One region of the Pseudosulfitobacter sp. SM2401 genome, then DNA from elsewhere that is predicted to be linked to it. Evidence: riboswitches for the same ligand, from Rfam matches in the RefSeq annotation. Region 1 holds a riboswitch; each other region holds the start of a gene.
The links. A riboswitch is a leader RNA that binds a small molecule or an ion and turns the genes downstream of it on or off. The one in region 1 is predicted to bind cobalamin.
Positions count from the first base shown of each region.

Region 2: linked by a shared signal. The riboswitch ahead of ACFIO0_RS00785 (DUF1636 family protein) and the one ahead of ACFIO0_RS11685 (DUF1636 family protein) in region 1 are both predicted to bind cobalamin.
Region 3: linked by a shared signal. The riboswitch ahead of ACFIO0_RS00715 (CbtB-domain containing protein) and the one ahead of ACFIO0_RS11685 (DUF1636 family protein) in region 1 are both predicted to bind cobalamin.

Region 1 is NZ_CP170633.1:2,355,645-2,358,915, reverse strand. Features, by position in the region: gene ACFIO0_RS11695 (iron chelate uptake ABC transporter family permease subunit) at 1-392, opposite strand, end outside; gene ACFIO0_RS11690 (ABC transporter substrate-binding protein) at 389-1,408, opposite strand; gene ACFIO0_RS11685 (DUF1636 family protein) at 1,486-1,884, opposite strand; cobalamin riboswitch at 1,989-2,204, opposite strand; gene ACFIO0_RS11680 (cytochrome P450) at 2,396-3,271, shown strand, end outside.
Region 2 is NZ_CP170633.1:153,539-156,809, reverse strand. Features, by position in the region: gene ACFIO0_RS00805 (hypothetical protein) at 1-242, shown strand, start outside; partial or broken gene ACFIO0_RS00800 (cob(I)yrinic acid a,c-diamide adenosyltransferase) at 279-416, opposite strand; gene ACFIO0_RS00795 (hypothetical protein) at 415-876, opposite strand; gene cobO (cob(I)yrinic acid a,c-diamide adenosyltransferase) at 963-1,571, opposite strand; cobalamin riboswitch at 1,611-1,835, shown strand; gene ACFIO0_RS00785 (DUF1636 family protein) at 1,928-2,323, shown strand; gene cobW (cobalamin biosynthesis protein CobW) at 2,320-3,271, shown strand, end outside.
Region 3 is NZ_CP170633.1:139,465-142,735, forward strand. Features, by position in the region: gene ACFIO0_RS00705 (hypothetical protein) at 1-467, opposite strand, end outside; gene ACFIO0_RS00710 (CbtA family protein) at 498-1,172, opposite strand; gene ACFIO0_RS00715 (CbtB-domain containing protein) at 1,174-1,356, opposite strand; cobalamin riboswitch at 1,389-1,601, opposite strand; gene cobF (precorrin-6A synthase (deacetylating)) at 1,632-2,366, opposite strand; gene cobA (uroporphyrinogen-III C-methyltransferase) at 2,359-3,087, opposite strand; gene ACFIO0_RS00730 (cobyrinate a,c-diamide synthase) at 3,084-3,271, opposite strand, start outside.

The DNA.
Region 1 (3,271 bases):
GCGAGCGACACCGCACCAGCCCCGATGCCGGCGACGGTGACGGCGACAGCTCCGGTTGAGGCCCCGGCGGAAATGCCCAATAAATACGGGTCCGCGAGCGCATTGCGCAGCAGGGCCTGCAACACGACCCCCGACAACGCCAGCCCCGCGCCACAACATGCGGCGACAACGGCTCTGCTGAGACGGTATTCCCAGATGATGCCCTCATCAATGCGCCCCACAGGATAGCCAGCCCCGAAAAGCTTGTTGGCGATCACTTGAAAGACGGTTGCAACCGGTATTCCGGTTTCTCCGATGCAAGCACCCGTGATGATCGAAATCACAAGCACGACAGGTGCAAGCCACCCCAGTCTGACGGGGCGCGGGCGTGTCAGTACTGCGGCATCGGTCAAGACCCGAACTCGAATGTGCTGAGTGCCATCGCCAAGGTTTCCAGACCAAATATCGTGCGCATGGTCGCGCTCATGGCGTGGGCATCCATGACGACGACGCGGCCCTTTCGCACTGCTGTCATCTGGCTGGCAACGGGATCTGTGCGCAGAAATTCAAGTTTCGCCTCAATGTTGTCGGCGGGGTAGCGGCGGCGATCCATCTCGGCAATGACCAGAACTGTCGGGTCGGCGCGGGCGATCGTTTCCCATCCGACAGTCGGCCATTCCTCGTCCGATTGCACGACATTTTCGATGCCAAGCTGGTCCATCATGTACCCCGGCGCGCCCATCCGTCCGGCCATGTAGGGATCAGTCTGAAGATCGGCGGACGAGAACCAAAAGGCGGCTGTTATGTCGTCGGGCAGAGCAAGGTTTTGCGCCATTTCGATTGCGTCCGCCTCACGGGATTTGAGACTTGCGACCAGTTCCAAACCTGCGTCCTGAACGTCATAAATCGCCGACAGTTCTTTGATGCCTTTGTAAATCGAGCTGGGCGTGAATGTGCCCGTGCGCGTGCCGTCACCGCCGGTCGTGTTGTCCTTGGTGTCGCAATCCGCGGGGATCGTGTAGGTCGCGATACCCAGATCGGCGAACATTTCGTGGGTGCCGACGATGCCAGACGGGCCCACATGCCATTCGTACTGGACGGCGACCAAATCAGGATTTTTGCTCACGACGCTCTCGAAACTGGGGTCGTTGTCTGCCAAACGCTCGATCCGGCTGTTTGCGTCGGCGAATTCCGGCAGAACTGCGCTGAACCAGACCGAGGTGGCGACAACCTTGTCCGCAAGACCCAGAGCATAGATGATTTCCGTTGCCGATTGCCCAATGGTGATGGTGCTTTGGGGGGCGCGGTCAATCGTGATGTCGCGCCCGCAATTGGTCAGGGACAACGGGTAATCTGTAGGCTGCGCGGCAGCGCCCGTTGCAAAGGCGTTTACGGTGATGGCGGCGACAAGGGCAAATGCAGTCTGCATGTTGGTTTTCTCCTGAATTGAAAGACTGGGGGATTTGGAATGCGCAAATACGCGACGGGCGCTGCTGAAACGGCTGGTCATTGGACACATTCGTCTTTTGCGTAAATGAGGGCGGCAGGCACTTTTGCCAGTGGTGCGCTGTGTCGTTTTTCGGGGGGCGTTGTGGGGGAAAACCAGCCATCGTTGCGGGCGCGATACTGATCTGCAAACGCCACCAGATCGGACATATCCTGATCCGGGGCAATGTCCCCAAACAGGTAGGTGGCTTTTGCCGTCGCGTGATAGGCAACAGTGCACGGCCGGTCGCAACCTGCCATGCTGGCAACGCCAGATATTTCTAAATCAGCTGCGAACACCCCGCCTGCCGCGTCTAATGCGGCACGCAGGCGTGCGATCAGTTCAAGGCCGGGTTTACAGTCGGTCCCTTTGTGTCGGCACGATGTGCTTACGGAAATTGTGTGTTTTGTTCGGTCCATGCAGCCCTCCGCGGCGCAGCGGGGCTTGGATCGGAACATGTAAGTGCGCAGGCGCGTTGCCTGTAAAAACCATCATGGCCTCCAGTCCGGACACCCCGCCCGGTTCGAGTTTCATTGATGATGGCAGGTCTCCTGACTTGCGGGTCACAGCTTCCCCAATCCTTCCCAGCCTTTTGGCCAGTGGATCGTTCGGGGGCGCTCGCCGCTCACAGTTGCGGGGGCAGTCACGGAGTCGGTGCCAATTGGCTAGACCTCACCGTATTCCCTTTTCATCCCTCCACCCTTTGCGGGTTTTGAGAACCATCTGGGCGATATTTGCGCATAGCGTTCCGTGTCGTCAATCGAAATACAAACCGGAGGCTGATTGTTGCTGTTGGACCGGTGACATTTTGCGAAGGTCGGGTTGGTTTGGCCTACATGAATAAAACTGTCTCATTTTCAGGCAGCGCAGTATAGAAATGATCACAGACCTTTTGAGACACCCAATTTTGCTGAGAAATGAACCGCTTAAATGCTGACCCTCGCATCCCTTCCGCGTGATTTCCACGAAAACCCGTTTCAATATTACGATGCGCTTTTGAAACATGCGCCCGTGCATCCGCAACCGGATGGGTCGTTTATCCTGTCCAAACACAGCGATTTGGAGCGGGTGTATAAGGATACGGCGACGTTTACGTCTGACAAACAGGCAGCATTTGCGCCGAAATTCGGTGTCGGCTCGCCGTTGTTTGAACATCACACGACCAGCCTCGTGTTCAACGATCCGCCGTTGCACAGCCGTGTGCGCCGGATCATGGCGGGGGCGTTGGCACCGCGCGCAATTGCGCGGATGGAATCAGGATTGATCGAAACGGTTGACCACCTGTTGGCCCAAATGCCCCGCACGCCTGATTTGATCGAGGATTTCGCCAGCATCATTCCGATCCAGATCATCGGCAATCTGCTCGACATTCCCATGGAGGAACGCGCACCCTTGCGCGACTGGTCGCTGGCGATTTTGGGCGCGCTGGAACCGGTGCTGACGGATGCGCAACTACAGCGTGGTCACACGGCGGCGAGCGAGTTCAAAACCTACCTTCAGGACCTGATCGCGCGGCGCAAGGCGACCCCAGGTGATCCTGAAACCGACGTGCTGACGCGGTTGATCATCGGCGACACCCAAGGGCAGCTGAGCGAAATCGAGTTGATCCAGAACTGTATTTTCATCCTGAATGCGGGGCACGAAACCACCACCAATCTGATTGGCAACGGGCTGGCGTTGTTGCATGACAATCCCGATCAACGCGCCTTGGCGCTGGGCGATCCGGGCTTGATGGCGGGCGTGGTTGAGGAAGTGTTGCGCATCGCCTCGCCCAACCAGTTCGGCAATCGCGAGACCGCGCGCGAG
Region 2 (3,271 bases), 2.0 Mb from region 1:
TCGTCTCACGCGATCTAACAGCCGTCGGATTTGTGTCTGGTGTTAAGTGCTTTCAGGCCCCACCTAACGAACCGGATTCAAAAGATTTTGTCGCATCCGAATTCCACATCTTGAACAAAGGGTTCCCCGTGGGCGGAATGCTCATCCATGTGTGGGACAATGGGATCATCGACTGGATAGAAGGTTACCTTTTTGACGATGAGTGGTCATCATACAACGAAATGGAATACACAATAGAGTGACGGCCAATTGGTTAAGCTGTGACACGTGGGTGTCCCTTAAAACTCCACACCTTTCTGCGCCTTGATCCCATCGCGGAACGGATGCTTGACCAGCGTCATTTCCGTCACCAGATCCGCCGCCTCGATCAACTCTTCTTTCGCGCTCCACCCCATCAAAACCACGCGCGGCTTCTCACCTAGACTCTCGGTCTACATACTGATGGCACTCTAGCTCAAAAACACCAAACGCCTCAAAACAAATCGGGACGATCCACGCCAGGCCTCTTGAGAAATCCGCCACCATCGTGCCTTCTAAAACCGGATAGCTGTCATGCGTGACAAAGCTGATGGTGCCTTTGCTATACTCAGATACGTACATCGCCCACATTTCCCTATCCGTTTTAGGTGGGAACAGCGTGAAACTGACCAGTTCTTTGGCACGGATTTTCGCCATCACCAGATCAAGAACATCTTTCTCGCTGCCCTCAAGATCGGCAAGGTCATAGACGTCGCATCCCAACGGAGCCGCTTGAAATCGATTGTTGACAGAACAACGCCATCCCGACGCCGGAAGCCTTTCAAAGAACTCCCGCCAATTGTTTTCGTCGGGGGTTTGATCAGGTTTTACCTGAACCGTTCCATTGTCAGCGCCCATTCACTTTCCTTCCTGAACAGCTTTCGTCTAGTTTGATATCGGATCAGGTTTGACATGACCCTAACCGTCAAAAGAAAGCGTTAGTCCTAAAACTCCACACCCTTCTGCGCCTTGATCCCATCGCGGAACGGGTGCTTTACGTTGCCCATTTCCGTCACCATATCCGCCGCCTCGATCAGCTCTTCTTTGGCATTGCGTCCCGTCAACACAACATGCGTCATGAACGGCTTTTGTTCTTGCAAGAATTCAACGACCTCGTCGATATCCAGATAGTCATTGCGCAGGGCGATGTTGATTTCGTCCAGCAAAACGAACTGGATCTTGGGGTCCAGAATCACTTCTTTGGCCTGTTCCCAGCCTGCGCGCGCTGCCGCAATATCGCGTTCGCGGTCTTGGGTTTCCCACGTAAATCCTTCGCCAGACACGATGAATTTGCACTCGTCGGCGAACCGTTCTGTCAGAAACGTGCGCTCGCCCGTCGCCCAGTTTCCCTTGATGAATTGCACCACAGCGCAGGGCATTTCATGGGCGATGCAGCGCATTATCATACCGAAACCACTGGAGGATTTGCCTTTGCCCGGCCCCGTGTGCACGACGATCAGACCCTTCTCTTCGGTCTTGGTTTCCATCATGCGATCACGGGCGGCTTTGATCTTTTTCATTTTCTCGGTGTGACGGGTGTTCGTATCGGTCATGGGATGCTCCGCAAATGCTTGACAACAAGGGCCCACAGAGGCAATGCCTTGCGTGCTGGTGCCTGTTCTAGAACAGGTGAAAAGGGAATGCGATAGGGGTAACACCACGTGATGGTATCACCCCCAAGCGCAGCCGCCCCCGCGACCGTGACCGGAAAGGTCGCCCAAACCCACTGACGCAACACGTCGGGAAGGATGGGCAACCGCCAAGGGAAACCTTGATATCCGCAAGCCGGGAGACCTGCCAGCAGACGCGACGTAGACCAAACCGGACGGGGTGTTCCGGGCATGTGATCCCCTGAAGTGCAGGGTGTCGGATGGCCCAACTCTTTCCCTCAACTCTTGAGGCCAAATGAATGACTGAGACCAATCTAGAACCTGTAGAATTGCTGGTCTGCACGACCTGCAAAATGGGTCGCGCCATCGAAGACGACACGCAGCGCCCCGGCAATCTTTTGCACAAAGCGCTGGCAGAACAGGATTTCCCCGAAGGCGTCACCGTGCGCGCGGTGGAATGTTTCACCAACTGCAAAGGCGGATGCAACATCATGGTGCGCGGCGGCAATCGCTACGCCTATGTCTACGGCAACCTTGATCCCGACACCCAGCTCGACATCATCGTTGACGGCGCGACACGCTATTACAACACCGCCGACGGGCTGGTGCCGTGGCGCGAACGCCCCGAACATTTCCGCAAAAACTGCGTTGCCCGAATTCCACCACTGACCCTGCCACAGGATGCTGTAAAATGAGCGATCTCGCCAAACTTCCCGTCACCGTCATCACCGGCTTTCTCGGCGCGGGTAAAACCACGCTGATCCGCCACCTGATCCAGAACCCCCAAGGCAAACGGCTTGCCGTCGTCGTCAATGAATTTGGCGATGTGGGTGTGGACGGCGAGATTTTGAAATCCTGCGCGATCCCCGATTGCCCTGCGGAAAACATCATGGAGCTGTCGAACGGCTGTATCTGCTGCACCGTCGCCGATGACTTTATTCCGACGATCGAAGCACTGATGGCCCTCGAGCCGCGCCCCGATCACATCCTGATCGAAACCTCTGGTCTGGCCCTGCCCAAACCGCTGCTCAAGGCGTTTGACTGGCCAGATATTCGCTCCAAAATCACCGTCGATGGTGTGATCGCATTGGCGGACGCCGAAGCCGTGGCCGATGGTCGTTTCGCCCCCAACGTCGCCGCGGTCGACGCCCAGCGCGAAGCCGACGACAGCCTTGATCACGAAACACCGCTGTCCGAAGTGTTCGAGGATCAGATCAGCTGCGCCGACATCATCCTGCTGACGAAAACCGACCTTGCAGGCCCCGACGGCATCGCATCGGCCCGCGCCGTGATCGAAGCCGAAGCACCACGCAAATTGCCTATCGTTGAAATCAGCGAAGGCATCGTCGACCCGCGCGTGATCCTCGGGCTAGAGGCAGCAGCCGAAGACGACATGGACGCCCGCCCCTCGCATCACGACGGCCATGACGATCACGAACACGATGATTTTGAATCCATCGTGGTCGAAATCCCTGAAATCGACGATCCCGCAGACCTCGTTGCCCGGATCGAAGCCATGGCCAAGTCGCAAAACATCCTGCGCGTCAAAGGCTACGCGGCTGTCACCGGCAAACCGATGCGCCTGTTGGTCCAAGCCGTTGGTGCCCGCGTACGCCACCAGTTTGACCAACCGTGGGGGGCGC
Region 3 (3,271 bases), 2.0 Mb from region 1:
ACGCGCAGCAGTTCATTGCCCACAGCCAAGGGGCGGTGATCGTTGGAATTGAGCTCGACTTCGACAGTCACATCGCCTTCGGGCAAATGTTCGATGTGCAGCCAATTCCCATAAATCCGCGCGATTTTCTCACCGTTCACATAGGCATGCGCGTGGCCTTCACCGTCGACGTGGGTCAGGCTGGCGCTTTGCGGTGTGAACCGGAAATTCGTGACTTCGATTTGCAGGTTCCAGCCGGACATCGGGTCTTTGACCACGGTTGCCGCGACTGTCGGTGCGTTGTCGTCGGCGGGTAGTGAAATTGGTTGCATCGCTGCGTGGTCATGCCCGTTGCTCTGCATCGCGCCGTGATCCGTGGCATGGTCGTGACCATTCAAAGTGACGCCATAAGACGCGGCCACCAAAAAACCGATGCCTGATCCAAAAACCAAGCCGATCACCAACAACATCATTCGACGATCCATCATACGATCCTTCTTTGGGAATGGACGAAGAGCCTAAGCCGCTTCGCCTTCTTTGTTCCAGAAATACGCGCAAAATGCACCAAGAATGATCCAAGCCGCCAGTCCGATGCCCAAAGAACGGGCAGCAAACAGCGCGCCCAGTTCAGTCGGAACCGGCCCTGCAAATGCATCAGGCTGCGGTGCCCCAACGATATGCGGCAACATCAGCAGCAGGGCAGCCGCCGCGATCCCGTACATGTTGAATCGAAAGGCCAGTATCCACATCGCACCAGCCGCCATCGCAACGGTTGCAAACCACCAGAACTGGCGCAGTTGAACGTCTGCGGCAGCGACGCCCGGAACTTCGGGGGGCAGGGACATCGCAGGGGCCAGCTGGGCTGCGACAAAGCCGGCCAAACCCCAGATCATACCCATGCGCGGCGTGACCAAAGCGTCGTCTGCCGTGCTCATCACTGCAACAAGGATCAGCGCGTAGCCGCAATAAACCATCATCGTGAACAACACGCTTAGGCCGTTGCGCATCAGATCAAAGCCGGGCAATTCAGGCGTCGCCGTATTGGGCAGACCGCCGAAATGAACCAGCTGACCGGTTTCATAAAGTTCAGCGTGCAATAGAACAGGTTGCACGAATGCGAGCTGCAGCAGGGCGACAAGCAACCCAGCCACAGCACCAGCGAACACCGCGCTGGTCACAAGACGTGAAAACATTTTAGTGGCAGGGAAAGCCGGTTGCGTGACGCACGTCGTGTGCTGCGTCGTGCAAAGCAGCCGCTTGAACGTGGCCGGTTACAAAAATAATTCCAACGCCCATCAGCACGGCAAATGCGGCTGTCAGCAGGTTGGAACGTGCAGAGGTTTGTGGGGCCGCGATGGCTTTTACGTTCGTGTTCATCTGTCTTCTCCTTGCTGTCACACCCGACAGCGTTAATTACGTTTCAGCCCGGCAGGTCTCCTGGCTTGCGTGTCATCACGTGGCTCTGACCTTCCCTACCCAATCATTGGGCAAGTGGTATTTTCAAAGCCCGCTCTTCGCATACAGTCGCGGGGGCGGCCTGGGCATCAGTTGTCTTGAACCTAACCCAATTCCCTCTTCGTTTGTCGACAAAACCGACAAACACCAAGCCCTTTACGTCTAACTGCTTTGGAACGAGTCGCGCAAGAGGCGACTTACGTGCGGCGGCGCAATAAATACGCGTCCATGATCCAGCCGTGATCGGCGCGGGCCTGTGCACGGGTTTCGATGATGTCCGCACAGACGTCTGCCAGCGGGCCGGACCGGATCACTTGGTTCTCCATCCCCAAATAGGCACCCCACCAGATGTCGTAGTCTGCCAAGGCCAAGGTTTGGAAGGCGCAGTTTCCATCCAGCATGAACACTGCCGTATCCGCATCTTTGGGCCAGCCATGGTCGCGTAATTGACGGCCTGTGGCCACAACAAACGGCGCGCCAATGTCGTTGATCGGGATGGCATGGGCGGCGGTAAGCGCTTGTAAAGACGTGATGCCTGCGATCACTTTGATCTTGGGGTAGGGCGTTAGGCGCGACGCGATCCGCAGCGAACTGTCGTACAGCGACGGATCCCCCCAGATCAGCAGGGCCGCAGTTTCGGCCGTGCCGGCAGCCGCTTTCCACGCCTCGGCAATCGCGTCGTGCCAAAGATCGACGTTGTTCAGATAATCGCCATCAGCTGCGCGGGTGGGCAGATCGAATTCGATGATTTTTGCGGCACAGTCTGGCGCGACAGTGTCGATGATCTGACGGCGCAAATCCGCGAGGTCGGATTTTTGATCGCCCTTGCGCGGAATCAGAATCGTTTCGGCCCGCTGAATGGCGCGCGCGCCCTCGAATGTCAGGTGGTCTGGATTGCCAGTCCCGATGCCGATCAGGGTCAGTTCACGCATCGTCATCATCCGCAAGCGGGCCGTACAGGATCAGGGCAGCGGCGGTGCCGATTTCGGAGGCCAAATCATCGGCCAATTGTTGGATCGTGGTGCGGCGCAAAACTTGGTCAGGGGTGCTGACGGCCTCGGCCAACAAGGCGGGCGTGTCGGCGGGCAAACCATGGGCAATCAACTGCGCGGCAAGGGCGGGAAACGTGCGTTTGCCCATGAACACAACCGTGGTCGCCTTTGGGTCGGCCAATGCGGTCAAGTTCGCATCATCGGGCAGCATGCCGTTCACGTCATGGCCGGTCACAAACTGCACACGACGCGCGGTCAAACGACGGGTCAGCGGAATGCCAGCAGCGGCTGCGGCGGCACAAGCCGATGGAATTCCTGGAATAATTTCGTAGGGGATGCCCGCAGCTTTCAGTGCAACCATTTCTTCCTCGAGGCGACCGAACATGCCACCATCGCCGCTTTTCAAGCGAACAACGCGCGCGCCTGTGGCCGCGTAGTCAACCAGCAATTGCGACACGTGGGACTGTTTGGGCGATGCGCGACCGGCGCGTTTGCCGACGCCAACCAGATCCGCGCCCGCCGCCGCATGGGTCAGGATCGGGCCAGAGGACAGGTCGTCAAACAGCACCGCTTCGGCCCGTTTCAAACGGTCCACGGCCTTAAGCGTCAGCAGCTCTGGATCACCGGGACCGGAGCCCACAAAGCTGACAAAACCCGTCACGATTCTGCCTCGGCGATCAGGTGGAAAAACGTACCGGTCGTGTGGCCTTTGATCGATCCGGTTTCGGGCACGGGCGCACCTTCGGCGTCCAAAACCTCGGCCAAGGGGGCATCCGGTTCTTCGAGGATTGTCGAGTAGTGGAATTCGTGCCCGCGCAAAGTCGCGCCTGCCTCGAACCCCGGCA